Regions from separate parts of the Pseudarthrobacter sp. PvP090 genome, predicted to be linked through region 3. Evidence: predicted binding sites of a transcription regulator. Region 3 holds the regulator's gene; each other region holds the start of a gene.

Region 1 (7,492 bases), on a different contig from region 3:
GCCTCGCGCACCGCGCTGACCAGCAGTCTGCTGGCCCCGGCAGGCACGCCGCCGCGCAGGAGCCAGCGCAGCTCCACACCGGCCGGCGCGGCGATGGCCTGGATGTCGGCGTCACTGTCCACCTCGAGGAAGGCGAGGCCGCGGGCATCCTCCGGCAGCGATTCGATCGAGGCGCTGATGGCCGGCAGGGCGGACTCGTCGCCCGCGAACAGGTACCAGTCCGCGGCCGGATCCGGGTTGTAGCCGCCACCCGGCCCGGTGAAGGTCAGGGCGTCGCCGGGCCGGGCGGCAGCGGCCCACGGGCCTGCGAGGCCTTCGTCGCCGTGGATCACGAAGTCGATGGCGAGTTCGCCGGCCGCCTCGTCGACCCAGCGGACCGTGTAGGTCCGGGTGTGCGGCCATTGGCCGCGCGGCATGGTTTCCCGGATTTCCCAGAGGTCCAGGGGCTCCGGGTAAGTGACCCCGGGCTGGGGGAACACGATCTTGATGTAACGGTCCACGAAGGCGTTGTTCACGTAACCGGCGAAGCCCGGGCCGCCGGCGATGATCCGGACCATGTGCGGCGAGAGCTGCTCGCGGCGCAGGACCGTGAGGTTGGTCTGCGGGCGGGATTTCCGGGTGGCCGAGGTGGCGGCGGGGACTGGGGTCATAGGACTAAGCCTAGCTAAAGAGTCTGGGCGGAACCCCGACTGTGAAGCCGGCTACGGGAGCGGCGGGAGTTCCCAATCCACCGTGCCGTCACCCTGTTCCTGGAGCAGGGAATTGGCGTGGCTGAACGGCCGGGAGCCGAAGAACCCGCGCGAGGCCGAGAGCGGACTGGGGTGGGCGCTGGTGATCAACGGGGTGGGTCCCAGCAGCGGCCGGACGGCCTCGGCGTCCTTCCCCCACAGGATGGCAACGAGGGGCTTACGGGACCCATCGGCGGCGAACCGGTTGGCAACGGCGCGGATCGCCGCCGTCGTGACGGCTTCCCAGCCCTTGTTCCGGTGCGAGCCGGCCGCCCCTGCCCGGACGCTCAGAACCCTGTTCAGCAGCAGCACACCCTGGTCCGCCCAGCGGCTGAGGTCGCCGTGGATCCGGGGCGGCAGCCCCAGATCGGCCTCGAGTTCCTTGTAGATATTGGCGAGGCTGCGCGGGATGGGCCGGGTGGCGCCGTCCACGGCGAAGGACAGCCCGACGGCATGGCCGGGCGTCGGATACGGGTCCTGGCCCACGATCAGTACCCGGACCCCCGCCAGCGGCTGCCGGAAGGCCCGCAGCACGTTCGACGGCGACGGCAGGACCTCGTGGCCCTCGGCAGCTTCCCGGCCCAGGAACGCCAGTACGTCGCGCAGGTTCCCCTCGACCGGGGCCAGCGCCTCGGCCCAGTCGGCAGCCACGAGCTCCAGCAATGGCAGGCGGGCCAGCTCGGCGAAGCCGACGGCGTGGGTCACTGCGGGCTCCAGCTCGAAAAGGGCATCGGAGTCAAGGGAGTCGGAGGCGGGCACAGGGTCCATTCTCGCAGGGTGTCGAATGACAAGGCTGTTATTCGCCCGTAACATGGGTGGAGACTTTTCACCGGATCCAGCCGTACCGGAACAAGCAGGGAGTGTGGCGTGGCCGAACAAGCGCAGGAGCACCTTTCGACGGCGGACGCCGTTGCCGCCGGGACCAGCCCCGAGTCGCCGCTGAGCAGCCGCGACCAGCAGATGCTGGCGCTGGAACGGCAGTGGTGGAAATACGCCGGCGCCAAGGAACAAGCCATCCGGGAGCTCTTCGATCTCTCCGCCACGCACTACTACCAGATCCTCAATGCCCTCATCGACACCGAGGATGCACTGGCCCACGATCCCATGCTGGTGAAGAGATTGCGTAGACTACGTACGTCACGCCAACGTGCGCGCACTGCTCGCCGTTTGGGCTCAGACGCGTAAAGCACAGCCGGAAGCGCGGATTCCCGCGCGGACGCCGGCGTGGGCAAATCGTCAGAAATCAGCAAGGACGTCGTTTTTACCATGACCAAATACGCTCGGGATGAATTTGATCGGGTCCCGGAGACCCCCACACGCCAGGGTGTCCACCGGGCAGTCGCCGAATCCCGCAGTCGCGGCCGCTTGGGGTCCATCCTGGCCGTCGGCGTCGCAGCCCTGGCCGTCGGACTCGTGACCTTCCTGATCCTGCCGAAACTTGGCTTCTCGTCCGCCGGAGAAACGACGGCTGTATCGGCCGAGCAGGGCAGCGGCAGCGCCGCTGCTTCGCCCGCCACCACGGACTCCACGCCCGTGCCCGGCTCCGAGCCATCCAGCCCGGCGGCGTCCGCCCCCGCGGAGGCAAATCCGGCGGCCAGCGCGCTGCCCTCCGCATCCGCTACACCCTCCGCAGCTGCCGCAGTCGACAAGACCCAGCCGGTAGCGGTCTTCAACGGCACCACCACCGCGGGACTGGCGAACCGTGTCGGCGGGACGGTCTCGACCGCCGGTTGGAAGATCGGCACAATGGGAAACTGGGGCGGTGCGCCCCAGCAGCGCTCCGTCATTTTCTACAGCGGCGCCGCTCAGAAGGGCAACGCCGATGCCCTGGGCGAACTCCTCGGCATCCCGACTGTCGTGGACTCGGCTGAATTCCAGCTCCCACTCGTCGTGGTACTGGCACCCGGTTTCCAGTAGTCCGTTCCGGTTACGCCTGAATAACTATTCGCCGCCTCACCCGCCGCCGCCCTGCGCTCCGGCCCGAGGCTGTGGGTACAGTATTTGCGGACTGCGTTTGCATCCCGTCTTTGCGTTCTGCGTTTTGCATTCTGCGTTTTGCATTCTGCGGGTCGCAATCCGCGGCCCACATTGTGGTGGGCCGCCCGCCAGCCGACTGAAAGTGTGGACACCATGGCATTGGGAACCGTCAAATGGTTCAACGCCGAGAAGGGCTACGGATTCATCACCGTGGACAGCTCGGGGGCCGACGTCTTCGTGCACTGGTCTGCCATTGTGGGGGAGGGCTACCGTGCCCTGGATGAGGGGCAGCGCGTGGAACTCGAAGTCGGCGAGGGCGAAAAAGGCCCGCAGGCCGAAAGCGTCCGGCCCGTCCAGTGACCCCCGCCGCCGCGCCGCCCGCGCCGCAGGGCCCTGACGACCGGACCGCTGCTCAGAGGGCCCCCGGCAGCGTCCTGCCGCGCCGGGCTGTGGCCCTGCGGGCCGGCCGTGCCGTGGCCGTGGCCGCGGCTGCCGCCCTGACCATGACCGCGTGCCTTGGGCCCACGGGCGGTGCCCGCGTGGGGCAGGCGGACGCGAGCGGCGACGGTAGCCTGCGGATCGGGCTGATCCTCGACAACACCGGCCCGCAGAGCTTCCTCAACGCGCCCCAGCTGGCAGCCGCAAGGCTTGCCGTCAGGGAAATCAACGCCGCGGGCGGCCACAAGGGCAAACCGGTGGAGCTGCTCCCGGAGACCATCAGCGCGGACACCGCCGCGCAGGCCAAGGCGCTCGTGGCCGCCGAAGCCGACGTCGTCATCGGGCCGACGGACTCAAGCCGGGCGCCTGCGGCCATCGATGTCCTGTCCAAGGCCAAGATCACCATCATTTCCCCCGCCAACGCCGCCAGCGGGCTCAGCAGCCATGAGAGCGGCGGCTACTACTTCCGGACCTCGGCAGCCGACATTGCCCAGGCCCCCGTGCTGGTCAAGCTCGCAAAGGACGGCGGTGCCGCCACCCTCGCCGTCGTCTTCGAGGAAGGCAGCTATGGCAAAGACCTTTCCAACGCTGTCGCCGCCGCCGCCCGGCAGTCCGGCCTGGGGTCCGTCACCGTTGCCGGGTTCGCCCCGGGCCGTGCCCAGCAGGCGGCCGCTGCCGTCAAGGCAGCAGCTCCCGACGCCGTCGTACTGGTCTCGCGGTCAGGGGCGCAGGGCGTCATCGCCGAACTGAACAACGCCGGCGTTGCTGGAAGGAAGCTCATCCTCAGCGACGGGGCGGTCAACCAGTACGGTTCAGGCCTGGGATCCAGCGCCCTCGAGGGCGCCCGGGGTATCCTTCCGGGGACCTTCGCCTCCGCGCACTTCCAGGGCGAACTGGTCTCCGTGGATCCGGGGCTGAAGGACATGACTTTTGCCGCTGAGACGTACGACGCGGTCAACCTCGCCGCCACTGCGGCCGCCGCCGCGGAGGACGACGCCGGAGCCTCCATCGCAGCCGCCCTGATCGCCGTCTCGGGAGGCCAGGTCCCGACATCCGGCGGCGCAGGGCCTTCCGGCGACGCCGCAGTCTGCAAGAGCTACCAGGAGTGCCTCGACGCCCTCCGGGCCGGCAAACGGCCCGATTATGACGGGGAATCCGGGCGGATCAGCTTCGACGTCCACGGTGACGTCACCACCGCCAACTACGTCATCTACACCTACGGCGCGGACAACACCGCAACCATGAGCGGCAGCGAGACAGCCAGCAGCAGCGGGAGTTAATCGCCCGTAGCGTATTGCACGTACCGGGGCGCCGCCAGCTGGTCGATGCGGGGCCGGCCGACGCGCCCACTGCTTGCACTCTCCCCGGGGGAGTGCTAATTATTGAGTTAGCACTCCCGCGTATTGACTGCTAAAACGACGCCCGGTTCGCCCGGTCGCCAAGTTGCAGCAGCCGCCTCCGGGAGCGAAAGAAATACCTGGCTGGGGTGAGATCCCTGGCCCGCGGCATACAGAGGCCGCGGGGCAAGGATCGTCCGTCGCGGGCACCGCAGCAAAGGTTCATTCTTAACGACTGTCCCGAAAGGACTACTGCCGTTATGGCCAAGATCATTGCATTTGATGAAGAGGCACGCCGCGGCCTTGAGCGGGGCCTGAATATCCTCGCCGACGCCGTCAAGGTCACCCTCGGCCCGCGTGGACGCAACGTCGTCCTCGAAAAGAAGTGGGGCGCCCCCACGATCACCAACGATGGTGTTTCCATCGCCAAGGAGATCGAGCTGGACGATCCTTACGAGAAGATCGGCGCCGAGCTGGTCAAGGAAGTCGCCAAGAAGACGGACGACGTCGCCGGCGACGGAACCACCACCGCCACCGTGCTGGCCCAGGCCCTGGTCAAGGAAGGCCTGCGCAACGTCGCGGCCGGTGCTGATCCCCTGTCCCTCAAGCGCGGCATCGAGAAGGCTGTCGAAGCTGTCACCCGCGAGCTCCTGGCCTCCGCCAAGGAAATCGAAACCAAGGAAGAGATTGCCGCCACGGCGTCCATCTCTGCCGGTGACAACGAGATTGGCGCCCTGATTGCCGAGGCCCTGGATAAGGTCGGCAAGGAAGGCGTCATCACCGTCGAGGAGTCGAACACGTTCGGCCTCGAGCTGGAGCTCACCGAAGGCATGCGCTTCGACAAGGGCTACATCTCCGCTTACTTCGTCACCGACGCTGAGCGCCAGGAAACGGTCCTCGAGGATCCGTACATCCTGATCGTCAACTCGAAGATCTCCAACGTCAAGGAACTGGTTGCTGTCCTCGAGAAGGTCATGCAGTCCTCCAAGCCGCTGCTGATCATTGCTGAAGACATCGAGGGCGAGGCCCTGGCCACCCTGATCGTCAACAAGATCCGTGGCACCTTCAAGTCCGTCGCCGTCAAGGCTCCGGGCTTCGGTGACCGCCGCAAGGCGCAGCTCGCCGACATCGCCATCCTCACCGGTGGCCAGGTCATCTCCGAGGAAGTCGGCCTCAAGCTTGAGACTGCCGGACTCGAACTCCTGGGCCGCGCCCGCAAGGTCGTTGTGACCAAGGACGAGACCACCATCGTCGAGGGTGCAGGTGACGCTGACCAGATCGCCGGCCGCGTTTCCCAGATCCGCGCCGAGATCGAGAACTCCGATTCGGACTACGACCGCGAGAAGCTGCAGGAACGCCTGGCCAAGCTGGCCGGCGGTGTTGCAGTCATCAAGGCCGGTGCCGCAACCGAGGTCGAGCTCAAGGAACGCAAGCACCGCATTGAGGACGCTGTCCGCAACGCCAAGGCTGCTGTCGAAGAGGGCATTGTCGCCGGCGGTGGCGTTGCCCTGATCCAGGCCGGCGCCAAGGCATTCGCCAACCTGCAGCTCGAAGGCGACGAGGCAACCGGCGCGAACATCGTCCGCGTTGCCATCGACGCCCCGCTGAAGCAGATCGCCTTCAACGCTGGCCTCGAGCCCGGCGTTGTGGTCGACAAGGTCCGCGGCCTGCCCGCAGGCCACGGCCTGAACGCAGCGACCGGCGAGTACGTCGACCTGCTGGCTGCCGGCATCAACGACCCGGTCAAGGTCACCCGCTCTGCCCTGCAGAACGCGGCTTCCATTGCCGGCCTGTTCCTCACCACCGAGGCCGTTGTGGCCGACAAGCCGGAGAAGAACTCCCCGGCCATGGGCGGCGGCGACGACATGGGCGGCATGGGAGGCATGGGCGGTTTCTAACCACCCGGCTTCCGGCGCTGGCTGGTACAGCGCTGAACGTCCAGTTCAACGACGGCGGTCCCTCCTTCGGGTGGGGCCGCCGTCGGCGTTGAAGGCCCGCCCGGTCTGGCAGGATAGTGCAGTGACGATTACAGCAGCAGCCGACGGTTCGGCTTTAGGAAATCCCGGCCCGGCCGGATGGGCCTGGTACGTGAACGACGACTGCTGGCGGGCCGGGGGATGGCCGCACGGCACCAACAACATGGGCGAGCTCATGGCCGTCCTGGACCTGTTCCGCTCCACCGCGCACCTGCCGGGCGAGCACCTGCACATCCTCTGCGACAGCCAGTACGTCATCAACTCCGTCACCAAATGGATGCCGGGCTGGAAACGCAAGGGCTGGCGCAAGTCCGACGGCAAGCCCGTCATGAACGTCGAACTGCTCAAGGAGATCGACCAGGCGCTGGTCGGCCGCAAATACACCTTCGAATGGGTGCGCGGCCACGCCGGCCACGACCTCAACGAGGCAGCGGATGACCGCGCAAGGGCCGCTGCGACGGCCTACCAGCAGGGCGTAGCCGTCCGCCAAGGCCCCGGCTTCGGCGCCGCGGCCGAGGCCCCGCTTCCCCCGGCCCGGACCGCCCCGGCACCCCAGGTCGCGCCGGCCGCCCCGGCACTGGCTGGCCAGCAGCAGCTGTTCGGGGAACCGTCGCTCTTCGATGAACCCGACCTCTTCAGCGAGCTCGACGAGGACACCACACCCGCACCGGGCACCGACGCGAGCCCGGAAGCCATCGTCGAGGCACTCGAGCGCGAACTCCTCCGCCCGAAAACCCGCGCGGACCTGGGACGCACCGGTGTGCTGCTGCACCCGGATTTCACCGAGATCGGCAGCTCGGGCCGGATCTGGACGCGGGACGCCATGATGATGTCCCTCGAAGATCATCCCGGAGGCCCCACCGAGCTGGAGCTGCTGGGCGCGGACCGGCTGGGGGAGCAGACCGTCCTCCTGACCTACCGCAGCCACGCCCGGTCAGGGACGGCCCTGCGCAGCTCCCTGTGGGTCCACGACGGCGCCCAATGGCGGCTCCGCTTCCACCAGGGCACGCCCGAAGCCTGAGCCCGTCTCCGGCCT
Region 2 (7,492 bases), on a different contig from region 3:
ACCAGTGCCGCGATGGACGCCGCGTTGCGGAGGGCCGCACGCGTCACCTTCACGGGGTCGATGACGCCGGCAGCGATCAGGTCTTCGTATTCGCCGGTCTTGGCGTTGAAGCCCTGGTTGTTGGCCGATTCGGCGACCTTGGCGACGACGACGTAGCCGTCGAAGCCGGCGTTCTGGGCGATCCAGCGCAGCGGCTGGGTCAGTGCCCGGCGGACGATGCCGACAGCAGCTGCCGCGTCGCCCTCGAGGGCCTGGACGGCCGGGTCCTCGTCGAGCGCCTTGAGGGCGTGGATGAGGGCGGCGCCGCCGCCGGCGACGATGCCCTCTTCCAGGGCAGCGCGGGTCGAGGATACGGCGTCCTCGATGCGGTGCTTCTTTTCCTTGAGCTCGACCTCGGTGGCAGCGCCGACCTTGATCACGCCGATGCCGCCGGCCAGCTTGGCCAGGCGTTCCTGCAGCTTTTCCTTGTCCCAGTCGGAGTCGGTGCGGGTCAGCTCGGCGCGCAGCTGGGAAACCCGGGCTGCGACGTCTTCGGCCGAACCGGCGCCGTCAACGATCGTGGTGTTGTCCTTGGTGACGGTAATGCGCCGGGCGGTGCCCAGCACCTCAAGGCCGACCGTGTCCAGGCTGAGGCCCAGTTCCGGCGAGACAACCTGTGCGCCCGTGAGGGTGGCGATGTCCTGCAGCATGGCCTTGCGGCGGTCGCCGAAGCCCGGTGCCTTGACGGCCACGACGTTCAGGGTGCCGCGGATGCGGTTGACGATCAGCGTGGAGAGCGCCTCGCCGTCGACGTCCTCGGCGATGATGAAGAGCGGCTTGGAGCTCTGCAGCGCCTTTTCCAGCAGCGGCAGGAAGTCCTGGACCGAGGAGATCTTGCCCTGGTTGATCAGGATCAGGGCGTCTTCGAGGACAGCTTCCTGGCGTTCCGCGTCGGTGACGAAGTACGGGGACAGGTAGCCCTTGTCGAACTGCATGCCCTCGGTGAGGACCAGTTCGGTCTGCGTGGTGGAGGATTCCTCGATGGTGATCACACCATCCTTGCCGACCTTGTCGAATGCCTCGGCCAGCAGCTCGCCGATCTCGTCGCTCTGGGCCGAGATGGAGGCGACGTTGGCGACCTGGGTGCCTTCGACCGGGCGGGCGTTTTCGAGCAGGCGGGCGGCGATGGCCTCAACAGAGACCTCGATGCCGCGCTTGATCTGGCCCGGGGCGGCGCCTGCCGCAACGTTGCGGAGGCCTTCCTTGACGAGGGCCTGTGCCAGCACGGTGGCGGTGGTGGTGCCGTCACCGGCAACATCGTTGGTCTTGGTGGCGACCTCCTTGGCAAGCTGCGCGCCAAGGTTCTCGTAGGGGTCGTCCAGTTCGACTTCACGGGCGATGGTGACACCATCGTTGGTGATCGTGGGGGCGCCCCACTTCTTGTCCAGCACGACGTTGCGGCCGCGCGGGCCAAGCGTCACCTTGACCGTGTTGGCGAGCTTATCGATGCCGGCTTCAAGCGACCGGCGGGCAGCGTCGTTAAACGCAAGCTGCTTTGCCATGGTTTTGTCCTTTCAAAGACAGAACCCCGCGCAACTGACCCGTCAAAGGAGGATCGGCGGCGCGGGGTCCAAGAGAGTTACTTTACGACGATCGCCAGGACGTCGCGGGCGGACAGCACGAGGTACTCGGTGCCGCCGGTCTTGACTTCAGTTCCGCCGTACTTGGAGTAGATAACAACGTCGCCGATGGTGACGTCGATCGGCACGCGGTTGCCGTTGTCGTCGAAGCGGCCGGGGCCTACTGCGACAACTTCGCCTTCCTGCGGCTTTTCCTGCGCGGAGTCCGGGATGACCAGGCCGGAAGCCGTGGTCTGCTCGGCTTCGAGCGGGCGGACAACAATACGATCCTCAAGAGGCTTAATAGAGACCGACAATGACCTCTCCTTTTCGTCAGCAAATTCGTGGACATCAAAGCTGTGGTGCCAAGGCGTACAGACCGTCGTCGCGGTGCCGGCAGCAGCCTGGCTGTGAAGCTTCAGGTGTTAGCACCCTCCTAGGGAGAGTGCTAATGACGACTCTATGTAAGTAGTTAGCACTCGGTCAAGGCGAGTGCCAGAAATACGTTCTCGGTGAACGCCGGCGGCGGGGGGACATGCCCATTCCCGGGTGCGGCCCGTGGACACTTGGGCATTGTGCTCAGTGCCGGCGCCGGCCGCGGGACATGTCCGCGGGGCGTGGACCACTCCGGGGAGGACATGTCCGCCCCTGACGCCAAAGACTGGACATGTCCGGCGGCGCGGAGCCGCCGCCGGGCTACCGTCCGCCGAGGTCCTCGAAGTCGACGTCCTCGCCGTTGTCGCCGTCGTCGGTACCGGCCTCGTTCCGGTGCCGGTACAGCACCAGGGCACCGGCTGCGGCCAATGCAACGCCCAGCACCAAGAACACGATGCCGCCGGCGCGGGCCCCGGCGTAGTTCTCGCGGATGGCCCTGGCTTCGTCGGTGGCGTCCTGGACGTCCAGGCCGCCGACTGAATAGACGGTCGCGTTGAAGGAGTCGAGGAAGAAGATGATGACCAGCAGGGCCACGCACACGACGGCGATGACGCCGCCGGCGATCAGCGCCGGCCGGGCGAAGCGGGCGAGTCCCGGGCGGGCGGGGCGGCCGCCGTCGGCGGCCCGCTCGGCGGCGCCGCCCCCCGGATAGTACTCGTCCGTGCCGCTGCTTGCCGTGCCGCTGTCATCCATGCCGTCAACCTTATCGGGCGCACGGCTCCACCCCGCGCTGAACTAGGCTTGATCCCATGTCTGACGCACCGCAGGACCAAATCGCCCCGCTGCTGAACCCCGAGGGCTGGGAGCTGCTGGCGTCACTTGGCCCCTACAAGGAGGACGAGGCGTTCCGTCTCAACGCCTCGCTCCGGAAGGCCGGCCACTCCCCCGAACTCGTCTCCGCCGTCCTCACCCAGTCGCGGCTGCGGACCAAGGCCGAGGCCAAGTTCGGCGAGTTCGCCCGGCAGATGATTTTCACCCAGGCGGGCCTGGAGCAGGCCACCCGGCTCACCGTGGCGGCCCGGCACGCGCAGCGCTTCGCGGAAGCCGGCGTGCAGCACGTGGCGGACCTTGGCTGCGGCTTGGGCGGCGACGCCATGGCGCTCGCCTCGCTGGACATCCAGGTCACGGCGGTTGAAAGGGACGAGACGACGGCCGCCTGCGCCACGATGAACCTGATCCCGTTCCGGAACGCTACCGTGGTCCATTCCGATGCGGAGACGGTGGCCCTCGACGGGATGGACGGCGTGTGGCTGGACCCGGCACGCCGGACCACCTCCACCTCGGGCACGAAGCGGCTCTGGGATCCGGAGGACTTTTCCCCGCCGCTGTCCTTCGTCGAGTCCCTGGCCGGCGCCGGACTGGCCGTGGGTGTGAAGATGGGCCCGGGCATGCCGCACGATTCGGTGCCCAGGGACTGCGAGGCCCAGTGGGTCTCGGTGGGCGGGGACGTCACCGAAGTGGCGCTGTGGTTCAACGCCGTCCGGCGCCCGGGGATCCGGCGGGCTGCCCTGCTCCTCGGCCCCGCCGGCGCGGCGGAGCTCACCAGCGCCGAGGATTTCGGCGGCGGCCCGGTCGCCCCCGTGGGGCCGGTCGAGGGGTACCTCTACGAGCCCGACGGCGCCGTCATCCGCGCCGGGCTGGTGGCCGACGTCGCACTCCAGCTGGGCGGGCACCTTGTGGACGAGCACATCGCCTACATCTGCGCCCCGGAACTGCGGGACACCCCCTTCGCCCGGCCCTACAAGGTGCTGGAGGTGATGCCCTACAACGTCAAGGCGCTCAAGGCCTGGGTCAAGGATCAGGGCATCGGAGTCCTGGACATCAAGAAGCGCGGCACCTCGGTCACCCCGGAGGAGCTGCGCAAACAGCTCCTCCCCGGAGGGAAAACCGGAGGAAAAAGCAAGAGCAAGAAAACAGCCACCCTGGTCCTCACCCGGATCGGGGAGGAGCGGGTGGCCATCTCGGTAGAGCCTGTCTAGTTTCGACCGCTGTCCGGGCAGCCGGAACGCCGGATTCGCGGGAAGCTACTGGGCCCGCATGAAGTCCTCGGCGGCCCGGACCTGCTCGTCGCTGGGCCGGATCCCGGTGTACAGCACAAACTGTTCCAGCGCCTGGATGGTCGCCACCTCCGCACCGGTGATCACGGTCTTGCCGGCCGCGCGGGCGGCCTTGATCAGCGGGGTCTCGGCCGGCAGCGCGACGACGTCGAACACTACCTTCGCGGCGTCCACTGTTTCCTGCGGGAAGGACAGGGAGTCGACGTCGGGGCCCCCGGCCATGCCGACGGGCGTCACGTTGATGATCATGTCGGCCGTCAGGGAATCGACGTCGGCGCGCCAGGCGAAGCCGTAGAGCCCGGCGAGCGCCCGGCCCGCTTCCTCGTTGCGCGCGATCACGGTGACGTCCCGGAACCCGGCGTCGCGCAGGGCCGCGGCGGTGGCCTTCGCCATGCCGCCGGCGCCCCTTAGCAGCACCGAGTACGCCGAGGGCACGGCGTTGCGTTGCAGCAGCTGCTCGATCGCCGTGTAGTCGGTGTTGTAGGCCGTGAGCGTGCCGCCGTCGTTGACGATCGTGTTGACAGAGTCGATGGCTTTCGCGGACGGGTCCATCACATCCACGAGCGCGATGACGTCCTCCTTGTACGGCATCGACACGGCGCAGCCGCGGATTCCGAGGCCGCGCACGCCGGCGATCGCCTGGCCGAGGTTTGTGGGGGCGAAGGCCTTGTAGATCCAGTTCAGGCCAAGCTGGTCATACAGGTGGTTGTGGAAGCGGGTCCCGTTGTTGCTCGGCCGGGCCGAGAGCGAGATGCAGAGGGTCATGTCTTTATTCAGGATGGGCACCCCTCCATTAAACGACAGGCCGGCCCGGGCCGGCGTGCTCCCGGACGCGGGCCGGTCCGCGCCGGCCTGGTCTCACGCGCAGCCGGTACCCGGAGGCTGGGACCCGACGGCGACCGGAAGCTTGCCGGGGGCCTTGGCGTGTCCGGCCAGCACGGCCGCCAGGGCCTCGAACGCACCGGGGCTCCGGCCGTAGAGTGCGATCCTGGCCGGGGCCGTGGAGTGCGCCAGCGGCCAGGGCGCGTCGAGGGCCACCGCCACGTCCGCCGGCGACTGCGGCGTGGCCGGTGCTGCTGGTGACGCCGGTGCGCCGATCAGCGAGACCAGCGGCCCCTTGCCGATGCTGATGCCGGCGTTCCGGGCAGCGGCGGCGAACCGTGCCCGGTCCTGGGCTGAGCCGCCCGTCACCCGGACGCTGGCCGGCACCATCGGGCCGTCGCAGGGCCCGGACAGCACGGTGATGGCCGCCGCGGAGACTTCCTGCGACAGGCCACTGCCGCTGCCGGGCGCCGTTCCGGGTCCGGCGCCCGCGCGTCCGCGCCAGATCATCATGGTGACAACGCGCTGCGCCGCCTCCGCGAGCCGCTCGGGCGGCAGGGTGCCGCCGCGCACCGCGGCGATGATCGCGGCGTGCGCGGCCGCCACGTTGGCGGGCATCAGCAGCAGGTCGGCGCCGGCGGCCAGGGCCAGCGGCGCGGCGGAGTCGTTGGGATACGACCCCTTGACCGCGCCCATGTTGAGCGCATCCGTGACCGCCACGCCCTGGAACCCCATCTTCCGCAGTTCGGCATAGGCTGCCGTGGACACGGAGGCGGGAACGCCGGGCTCAAGCGCGGGCACGGCGATGTGGCCGGTCATGACCATCGGCAGGCCGGCGTCGATGGCAGCCTGGAAAGGCTTAAGGTCCTTGGCCCGGAGTTGCTCCAGGCTTGCGCCCTGGACCGGCAGCCGGGCATGGGAATCGACGCTGACGGAGCCGTGGCCGGGGAAGTGTTTCGCGGCCGGCAGCAGCCCCGCGGCCAGCATCCCCTGGGAAAAGGCGACGCCGAAGCCGGACGCGGCGTCGGCGTCGCCGGACATGGACCGGGCTCCGATGGTCGGATCGGCCGGGCCCATGGTGACGTCGGAGGTCGGGGCGAAGTCGGTGTTGAAGCCCAGCGCCGCGAGTTCGGCGGCCATGGCCCGGCCGGCTTCGCCGGCGAGCGGCCCGCTTCCCGCCGCGCCGTAGCTCATCGGGGCAGGCCACTCGGTCAGCGGCGCCCGCAGCCGTGCCACCACGCCGCCTTCCTGGTCGACGCCGATCATGCCGGGCCAGCTGCGGCCGCCGGTCCGTGCCGCGGCCTGGAGCCGGCTGGCGACGCCGTGCATCGCCGCGGTGTCCACGCGTCCGTCCGCTGTTCGGGGGACGTTGTCACCCATAATGATGGAACCGGCCAGGTGCAGACGCTCGATGACCGCGGCCTGGGCCTCATGGTCGAGTCCGCGGTAGAACGGCAGCAGGACCTGCCCGGCCCGTTGCTCGGTGGTCATCGCGGCCACGGCCTGCGCCGCGGCGGTCGCGTCCCGCTGCTGCGGCCCCCAGCCGAGCGGCCGGGTCCCGGCGCGGGGGAAGGTATCGGGATCGTCGGGCAGTGTCGCGGACGGATCCCACGGGGGCGCCGGAGGCTGCGCCGGTGCGGTCGCTGCGGGGTCCGCGGAGAGGGCCGCCGAATCCGCCGAGGGGTCCGGCGTCGGGGTCCCCGAACAGGAGGCGGTGCCGAGGACAAGCCCCAGAACTGCCGTCAGTACCGCCGCGGTCCGGGGTCGATTGTGAACACTTTCACGTTTTCGCTGCAACCTGGCCACCGGCTCGATGCTACCCCTGCACTAGACTTGAGCCACCGTTGCCTCGCCAACTGTCCGGCAATTCCGCCCAAGACGAAAGCCGGACGGGGCAGGGAAACGGACAGCACAACATGAAGGGACCACATGAAGATTGATTTCGCTTCATCCAGGCAATCAACTCTTGGTGTGGAATGGGAACTCGCCCTCGTGGATGCGGAAACCGGGGAACTGGCGTCCGTGGCCAAGGAGGTCCTCCGCGGGGTCGCCGCGAAGCATCCCGAGCTGAACGAGGACGACGAGCACCCGCATATCAAGCAGGAGCTGCTGCTGAACACGGTGGAGCTGGTCACCGGGATCTGCAACACCGTGGCGGAAGCGAAAGCGGACCTGAGCAGTTCCCTCGCCGCCGTCCGTGACGTCACCGATCCGATGGGCGTCGAGATCTTCTGCGCCGGCAGCCACCCCTTCAGCCCCCCGCAGCTGCAGCCGGTGACCGACAAGGAGCGGTACGCGAAACTTATTGACCGCACGCAGTGGTGGGGCCGCCAGATGGTGATCTACGGCGTCCACGTGCACGTGGGCCTGGACAGCCGGGACAAGGTGCTCCCCGTCCTGGACGGACTGGTGAACTACTTCCCGCAGTTCCAGGCGCTCTCCGCCTCGAGCCCGTTCTGGGGCGGCGAGGACACCGGGTACGCCTCGCAGCGCGCGCTGATGTTCCAGCAGCTGCCCACCGCCGGTTTGCCCTTCCAGTTCGCCAGCTGGGATGACTTTGAGTCCTACGCCCAGGACATG
Region 3 (7,492 bases):
ATGTTGTGGGTGAGCACCTCGACCGGGTTCTGCAGCGACTGGCTCCGGAGCATCGACACGAGCTGCTGCAGGACAGCGGGGGTGATGACGGTGCCCCGCGCGACGAGTCCCCGGACCTCGTTGAGCAGGCGCATGATCCGCGGCACGTCGGCGGCCGGCCCGCTGATCGCGAGTTCGTTGCCGCGGACATGGAAGTCGACGGCGGGGAACTGGGCCTCGATGAAGCGCAGTGCTTCGTCATGACTGCCGAGTGACTGGACCATCTGATCCGAATTGTCGAACAGGACTACCTCCGTCCGCAGCCCTGGTAGGGAGTGGGGGAATTCACCTGCGGCGCGCTCTCCGGCGCTGATCCGGGCCTTGCCGTTCGCTGCTTCAGTCATGGTGTTGGCCCGCGGGCCTCTGGTCCCCTCCAGTTCGGAAATTAGTCAGTCCCCTGATCCGGCTCCGACGGCGGTGCTCGCCTTCTGGTTCCGGGTGTCAGCGGATCCCTTTATCTTACGCCAGTGCGGGGCTGCGCACCGCGCCGGGCTGGCGGCCTGTCGGGCCGCCGCCTGGCGTCATCTGGCGCCGTTCCCGGATTTAGGTATCAACTTCGTATCGGCCTCATATCGTTCCCGTTGCAGTTCCTGCCCGCCGGCCGAATCCTGGCTTTCTCCCCGGGCCCGTATGCCATGCTGGAAATCCGCCTCGGGCACGGCTTTTTGAGCCGGGATGGGGCGACCGATCACGAGACCGAGCAGCGAAAGGCAACGGCCATCAGGGAACGCGGGACTGGACCGACAGCGGCAGGCAGGCGGATGCATCCGCGCACGCCGCTCCTCGCGCTGCCCGCGGCACTGGCCCTCGCCCTCACTGGCTGCGTGGCCACGCCCCAGACCGGCATTACCGACTCCAGCGCACCGTCGCAGGTCCTGTCCGCACAGGCGTCGGCGCCGACCACGAGCGCGCCGCTGGAAACTACGCAGGCATCCAACAAGGCCCCGGTGTACTGGATCGGCAGGAGCAACGACAGCACGTTCCTGTACCGGGAGTTCCGTGACGTCCCGGATCAGGACAACCCGGTCACGCGGGCGCTCCGGGTCATGATGTCGCAAAAGCCGCTCGATCCGGACTTCTTTACGCCATGGCAGAACCCGAAGAAACTGGCCAGCTCCATCTCGGGCAAGAACGTCATCACGGTGGACATGTCCGCGGACGCTTTCAACAGCAATGTGGATCCCGCCATGGCCGAGCGTGCGGTCCAGCAGCTCGTCTACACCGCGACGGCCGCCGCTGCCAGCGCGGGGCTTATCGATGCCGGCCAGCAGATCCAGGTAGTGGTGCTCGTGGACGGCCATACCGACTACGTCGCCTTCAACCACGTCCGCCTGGGCTCCCCGACCGCACGCGGCGCCGGGATGGTCGCCCCGGTGTGGATCATTGATCCCCAGGAGGGGGCCTCCGTGGACGACGGCGCGGTCAAGATCTCCGGACGCAGTACCGTTCCGGGCGGCAACCTCCGGTGGGAGATACTGCGGATCGACGGCACCGTCGAGACCAAGTACCTGGACGGGACGGTCACGGCCTCGGCTGAAGCCGGCCAGTCGGGGGCGTTCAGCCTGTCGGTCAACCTTGGGCCCGGCAACTATGAGGTCCGCATATCACAGCTCGAGGCGGGCAACCCGGCCGAGGATCTGAACGTCGACACCCGCGGATTCTCCGTCAAATAGCGGTCAAGTAGCAGCGGCCGCTACCAGCGGCCGAGAATGTCGCTGGCGAGGACCGTAGCGGCGGGACCGGCCGTGGATGAGCGCAGCACATGGTGCCCGAGCAGGGCTGTCACCGCGCCCGCATCGCAGAGCCTGGTCACTTCCCGCGGGCTGATGCCGCCCTCGGGTCCGACGATCAGCAGCACCTCACGTCCGCCTGAGTCGGCGCCGGAGCCGTCGCCAGGGCCGTCAACCGCGGAACCGGCGCCCTGCCAGGCCTCCAGGACCCGGCGCAGCGGCCGCACGGCGTCCTCGTGCAGGATAATGGCGAGGTCCGCCGCGGCCACTGCCGCCTGCAACCCGGCGCCGTCGACGGCGGGGCGGACCTCCGGGATCCAGGCACGGCGCGCCTGCTTGGCCGCCGCGGTGACCACCGACTGCCACTTGGCATGGGATTTCGCCGCTCGTTCCGCCTTCCAGCGGACAATCGAACGTTCCGCCTGCCAGGGCACGACGGCGTCGATCCCCAGCTCGGTGGCGGTCTCGGCGGCGAGCTCGTCCCGGTCGCCCTTCGCGAGGGCCTGGACCAAAACGAGCCGGACGCCGGGCCGGGGCTCCTCGGCGAGTACGGAGCACTCCACGGACAGTTCGCCGGGCGCGACGGCGGACACGGTGCCGGTCAGGCGTTTTCCGGCGCCGTCGGCGATGTCCACGGTCTCCCCCACGGCAAGCCGCTTCACCGTGACCGCATGGCGGGCCTCGGGTCCGTCAAGGACGAAGACGGAACCGGGGGCCAACCCGTCCAGGGTGCCGGGGGAAGTGAAGAAGACCGGGTTGCTCACCGCTACAGGTTACCGAGCCGGTCCCGCAGCTTCGCGAAGACCCCGCCGCTCGCGGCAAGCTTCCCTTCGCTGAACTGTTCCCCGCGCAGCTTCGCGAGCTGGCGGAGCAGATCCTCCTGGGCGGCGTCGAGCTTGGCGGGGGTGTCCACCTGGAGGTGGACCTTGAGGTCGCCGCGGCCGTAGCCGCGCAGGTGGGTGACGCCGAGCCCGCGGAGCGTAATGACCTCGCCGGACTGGGTGCCGGCCTTGACATCGATCTCCTGCCGGCCGTCGAAGGTCTCGAGGGTCAGCTCGGTGCCCAGCGCGGCAGCGGTCATGGGGATGTTGAGGCTCGCGTGCAGGTCGTCGCCGTCGCGCACGTACGTGGCGTCGTTGTTGACGCGGATCTCGACGTAGAGGTCTCCCGCGGGGCCGCCGGCGGGTCCGGCCTCGCCCTGCCCGGAGAGCTGGATGCGGGTGCCGGTGGCGACGCCGGCGGGAACCTTGACCGTCAGGGTGCGCCGGCTGCGGATCCGGCCCTGGCCGGCGCATTCGTTGCAGGGGTCCTTGATGACGGTGCCGAAGCCCTCGCAGGAGCCGCAGGGGGCCGCAGTCATCACCTGGCCGAGAATGGAACGCACGGCGCGCTGGACCTGGCCGCTGCCGCCGCAGATGTCGCAGCGTTCCGGGTGGCTGCCCGCACGGCAGCATGAGCCCTCGCAGGTGGGGCAGGTGACGGCCGTGTCCACTTCGAGTTTCTTGTTGATGCCGAACACGGCGTCGCGGAGGTCGATCCGGACGCTGATCAGGGCGTCCTGGCCGCGGCGGACCCGCGAGGCCGGACCGGCCTGGCCGCCGGCGCCGAAGAACGTCTCGAAGATGTCTTGGAACGCGAAGCCCTGGCCGGCGTAGCTGCCGCCGCCAAAGCCGTTGTCGGTGCCGTTCTCGTTGCCCGTGGTGTCGTAGATCCGGCGCTTCTGCGGATCGGACAGCACCTCGTAGGCGTGGGTGACGGCCTTGAAGCGGTCCGAGGCGTCGTCCCCGGGGTTTACGTCCGGGTGGAGGGTCCGCGCAAGCTTGCGGTAGGCCTTCTTAATCTCTTCTCCGGTCGCTTCGCGGGAGACTCCCAGAACGTCGTAATGGCTGCTCAAAGTGTGTATCTCTTCCTTTTTGTACTGCCGGTGGGGCACTGCCTGTAAGGGGCAAGAAGTGTGGTGTCGGCCCGTCCGGCCGCTCGGGTGGACGCGGTTCGTCAGGGGCCGAGAATCCGCGAAAGGTACCGGGCAACGGCCCGGACGGCGGCCATGGTGGTCGGATAGTCCATCCGGGTGGGGCCCAGCACTCCGACTTTCGCCGTCGCGTCCGGGCCGTAGCCGGTCGCGACCACCGAAGCCTCCGCGAGTCCGTCATACGGGTTTTCCCGGCCGATGCTGACCGTTACGCCGCGCGGGTCCTCGGCCATGTCGCTCAGCAGGCGGAGCATGACCACCTGCTCCTCGAGCGCCTCCAGCACCGGGCCGATGCTGAGCGGGAAGTCAACGTTGGAGCGGGCCAGGTTGGCGGTTCCGGCCATAACCATACGCTCTTCGCGGCTGCTGGTGGCCAGCGCCTCCAGGCCGCGGGCCAGCGCCTGCGCCGCGCCGCGCCGGGCGGGCGGGCTACTGGCAATGACCGACTGCAGCGACTGTGGCAACAGGTTCAGCGGGGTGCCTGAGAGGCTGCCGAGGAACCGCGCGCGCAGTTCAGAAAGGACCTCGTCGGAAAGTTCCTGCCCCGCGTCGATGACCCGCTGTTCCACCTTGCCGGTGTCCGCGATCAGCACTGCGAGCACCTTGCGCGGCGCCAGCAGGACGAATTCGATGTGCCGCACTTTGGCCCGGCTGAGGTGGGGGTACTGCACGACGGCGACCTGGTTGGTCAACTGCGCGAGCAGGCGGACGGTCCGGTCCAGGACGTCGTCGAGGTCCTCGGAGCCCTCCAGCAGCGCCTGGATGGCGCGGCGCTCAGCCGGCGAGAGGGGCTTGACCGCCGAGATCTGGTCCACGAAGAGCCGGTAGCCCTTGTCGGTGGGGATGCGCCCCGCGCTTGTGTGCGGCGCGGTGATGAGGCCCTCGTCTTCCAGGGCCGCCATGTCGTTGCGGATCGTGGCACTGGACACCCCGAGGTGGTGCCGCTCCACGAGGGCTTTGGAGCCGACGGGTTCCCGTGAATGGACATAGTCCTCCACGATGGCGCGCAGCACTTCGAGCTTGCGTGGTTCGCTCACGCCCCACCTCCAATCGACTGTCCCGCATCCGGTGCCGCCGTGAACCGGCCACGCCGGACACTGTTCCGGCACAAAGACATGTTGGTTAGCACTCGCCATGCCTCAGTGCTAACCAGTCTAATATGAGTCGCCGCATTGTTAGCATTGGATTCGCTCCGGGCGTTCCTCCCGGGGCGGGTGTTTTCGGGCACAGCCCGCCGCAGCAATCCGACCGCAAAGCAGTGTGTAACCGATGTCGTTCCAGAATTGGGGCCCCCAGGACCTGTCCGCCCCCGCCAAGACCCAACTGCCTGAAGTGCCTGTGGAGCGCGGAATGGTACTCGAAGATGTGCAGTCCGGCTGGGTGGGTGCCGTGACCCGGGTGGAGAAGTCCGGCGGCATGCACGTCGTGGCCCTCGAAGACCGCCGCGGCAAGTCCCGGTCCTTCCGCCTCGGCTTCGGCTTCCTGCTGGAGGGCCAGCCGATCCGGCTGATGCCGCCGGCACCCCGGGCCGCCGCAGCCGCCGCAGGCACCAGAACGGCCTCCGGCTCCGTCCGGGTGGCCGGCCAGCGCGCCCAGGTGGCCAAAGCCAGCCGGATCTGGGTAGAGGGCAAGCACGACGCCGAACTCGTCGAAAAGGTCTGGGGTGACGATCTGCGGATTGAGGGCATCGTCGTGGAGCCGTTGCACGGCATCGATGACCTCGCCGGTGCCGTGGCCGCCTTCCGGCCCGGGCCCGGGCGCCGGCTCGGTGTCCTGGTGGATCATCTGGTTCCCGATTCCAAGGAATCCCGGATTGCCGAGACTGTGATGGCGTCCCCCGGTGCCGCCGGCAACGTGCTGATCGTCGGCCACCCCTACGTCGATGTCTGGCAGGCAATCCGGCCGGCCGTGCTGGGAATCGAGGAGTGGCCGGTGATCCCCCGGGGCGTGGACTGGAAGACCGGGATCCTGATGGCGTTCGGCTGGCCGCACAGCACCAAGGAGGACATCGGCCTGGGCTGGCAGAAGCTTCTTGGCGCCGTGCGGAGCTACGCCGACCTGGAACCCTCCCTGCTGGGCCGGGTGGAGGAGGTCATCGACTTCCTCACCGTTCCCTGAGGAGCCGCGCCGCGCGCCGCCGCCAGCGGGCCGATCCGTGATTCCGCGCCCGAGCAAGTATTCTTGGTACGACGGCTACGCTCCAGGCGCAGCCCTGGCACCGCCAGGCACCAATGCACCACCGCAATCCGAAGGACGACACCGTGGCAGATGACGCACGCGAACACAATGGCAACCAGGCCGGCCATGGCCAGCCCCCGTACCATGGCGTTCCCGCAAATGCGCTGCCACTCACGGCGAACGAGGACCGGCAGTGGGCCACACTGGCTCACTTCGGCGGCATCCTGGGCTGCGTTCCCGCGCTGCTGATCTACCTGATCTTTAAGGACCGCGGACCGTTCACGGCGCAGGAGTCCAAGGAAGCGCTCAACTTTACGTTGCCCCCCACCGTTGCTGCCGTCGTGTGCAATCTGCTGGTCTTCGTTCCGGTGGTGGGCAACATCTTCGCCGTCCTGGCCACGGTGATCTGGATCGCCGTGACGTGCTTCTCGGTCGCCGCCGGCATCCACGTCAACCGCGGCCAGCCGCACCGCTACGAGTACAACCTCCGCTGGATCAAGTAGGGAGCTGCCACGGCCGAGCCCTGCCCGGGAAGTCCGGCAGGACCACCGTCAGTCCGGCAGGATCCTGCGGACCACGGCGTCGGCGAGCAGCCGTCCCTTGAGCGTCAGGACGAGGCTGCCGCGGAAGGCCGCCACGGGATCCACGAGGCCGTCGGCGATCAGTCCGGCGACGGCGTGCCGACCGGTGTCGCCCAGTCCGCCGAGGCTGGCGATCTCCAGCCCGGACTGCAGCCGTGCTTCGAGCATGACGCGCTCCACGTTGCGGGTCTCCGAATCAAGCGTCTCCCGGCCGGCGGCCGGCGATAGTCCGGACCCCAGGCGGTTGGCATAGGCGGTGGGGTGCTTGACGTTCCACCAGCGCACACCGCCGACGTGCGAGTGCGCGCCGGGGCCGATGCCCCACCAGTCGTCCCCCCGCCAGTAGGCAAGGTTGTGGCGGCAGGCCTGCTCCGGGGTGCGGGACCAGTTGCTGACCTCGTACCAGGAGAGCCCGCCGGCCGAAATGAGTTCGTCGGCGAGTTCGTACTTGGCCGCATGGTCGTCGTCGTCGATTCCCGGCACCTCGCCGCGGCGGATCTGCGCGGCGAGTTTGGTGCCCTCCTCGACGATCAGCGCGTAGGCGCTGATGTGGTCGGGACCATAGGACAGTGCCGTCTCCAGCGAATAGCGCCAGTCGGCCAGCGACTCCCCCGGCGTTCCGTAGATCAGGTCGAGGCTGACGGCGAGGCCGGCCTTCCGGGCCCACTGGACCGCCTGGGGCACCCTGCTGGGGGTGTGGGTGCGGTCCAGCACCTTCAGGACGTGCGGCACCGCGGACTGCATGCCGAAGGACACGCGCGTGAAGCCGGCGTCGGCCAGCAGTTGCAGGGAAGCGGGGGTGACGGAGTCCGGGTTCGCCTCGGTGGTCACCTCGGCGCCGGGCGCGAGGCCCCAGGCCCCGATGGAGGTGGTGAGGATCCGTGCCAGGTCCGCGGCGGGGAGCAGCGTGGGTGTTCCGCCGCCGAAAAAGACCGTGCTGAGCGGACGTGCGGGCAGACCGCTGCTCTTCAGGACGGCCGCTGCGAAATCGA

Evidence for each region. The regulator HrcA, encoded in region 3, represses chaperone genes, less so after heat shock. The targets are predictions, from matches to a motif close to TTNGCACTCGNNNNNNNCGAGTGCNAA.
Region 1: a site for HrcA is predicted at 4,531-4,557, ahead of groL (chaperonin GroEL). Genes of this name have one in related genera too.
Region 2: a site for HrcA is predicted at 2,071-2,097, ahead of groES (co-chaperone GroES). Genes of this name have one in related genera too.

Annotation. Positions count from the first base shown of each region.
Region 1 covers NZ_JBEPPO010000005.1:37,264-44,755, forward strand. Annotated here, with positions in the region: gene ABIC21_RS06965 (siderophore-interacting protein) at 1-650, opposite strand, end outside; gene ABIC21_RS06970 (uracil-DNA glycosylase) at 702-1,496, opposite strand; gene ABIC21_RS06975 (DUF3263 domain-containing protein) at 1,596-1,913, shown strand; gene ABIC21_RS06980 (LytR C-terminal domain-containing protein) at 1,995-2,645, shown strand; gene ABIC21_RS06985 (cold-shock protein) at 2,859-3,065, shown strand; gene ABIC21_RS06990 (ABC transporter substrate-binding protein) at 3,062-4,423, shown strand; gene groL (chaperonin GroEL) at 4,741-6,378, shown strand; gene ABIC21_RS07000 (RNase H family protein) at 6,500-7,477, shown strand.
Region 2 covers NZ_JBEPPO010000001.1:97,221-104,712, forward strand. Annotated here, with positions in the region: gene groL (chaperonin GroEL) at 1-1,541, opposite strand, end outside; gene groES (co-chaperone GroES) at 1,619-1,915, opposite strand; gene ABIC21_RS00440 (hypothetical protein) at 2,295-2,726, opposite strand; gene ABIC21_RS00445 (THUMP-like domain-containing protein) at 2,783-4,012, shown strand; gene ABIC21_RS00450 (shikimate 5-dehydrogenase) at 4,058-4,876, opposite strand; gene ABIC21_RS00455 (glycoside hydrolase family 3 N-terminal domain-containing protein) at 4,949-6,718, opposite strand; gene ABIC21_RS00460 (glutamate--cysteine ligase) at 6,842-7,492, shown strand, end outside.
Region 3 covers NZ_JBEPPO010000007.1:129,699-137,190, forward strand. Annotated here, with positions in the region: gene ABIC21_RS10195 (PhoH family protein) at 1-383, opposite strand, end outside; gene ABIC21_RS10200 (GerMN domain-containing protein) at 801-1,712, shown strand; gene ABIC21_RS10205 (16S rRNA (uracil(1498)-N(3))-methyltransferase) at 1,733-2,533, opposite strand; gene dnaJ (molecular chaperone DnaJ) at 2,536-3,663, opposite strand; gene hrcA (heat-inducible transcriptional repressor HrcA) at 3,765-4,778, opposite strand; gene ABIC21_RS10220 (DUF3097 domain-containing protein) at 5,011-5,859, shown strand; gene ABIC21_RS10225 (DUF4870 domain-containing protein) at 6,003-6,422, shown strand; gene hemW (radical SAM family heme chaperone HemW) at 6,471-7,492, opposite strand, start outside.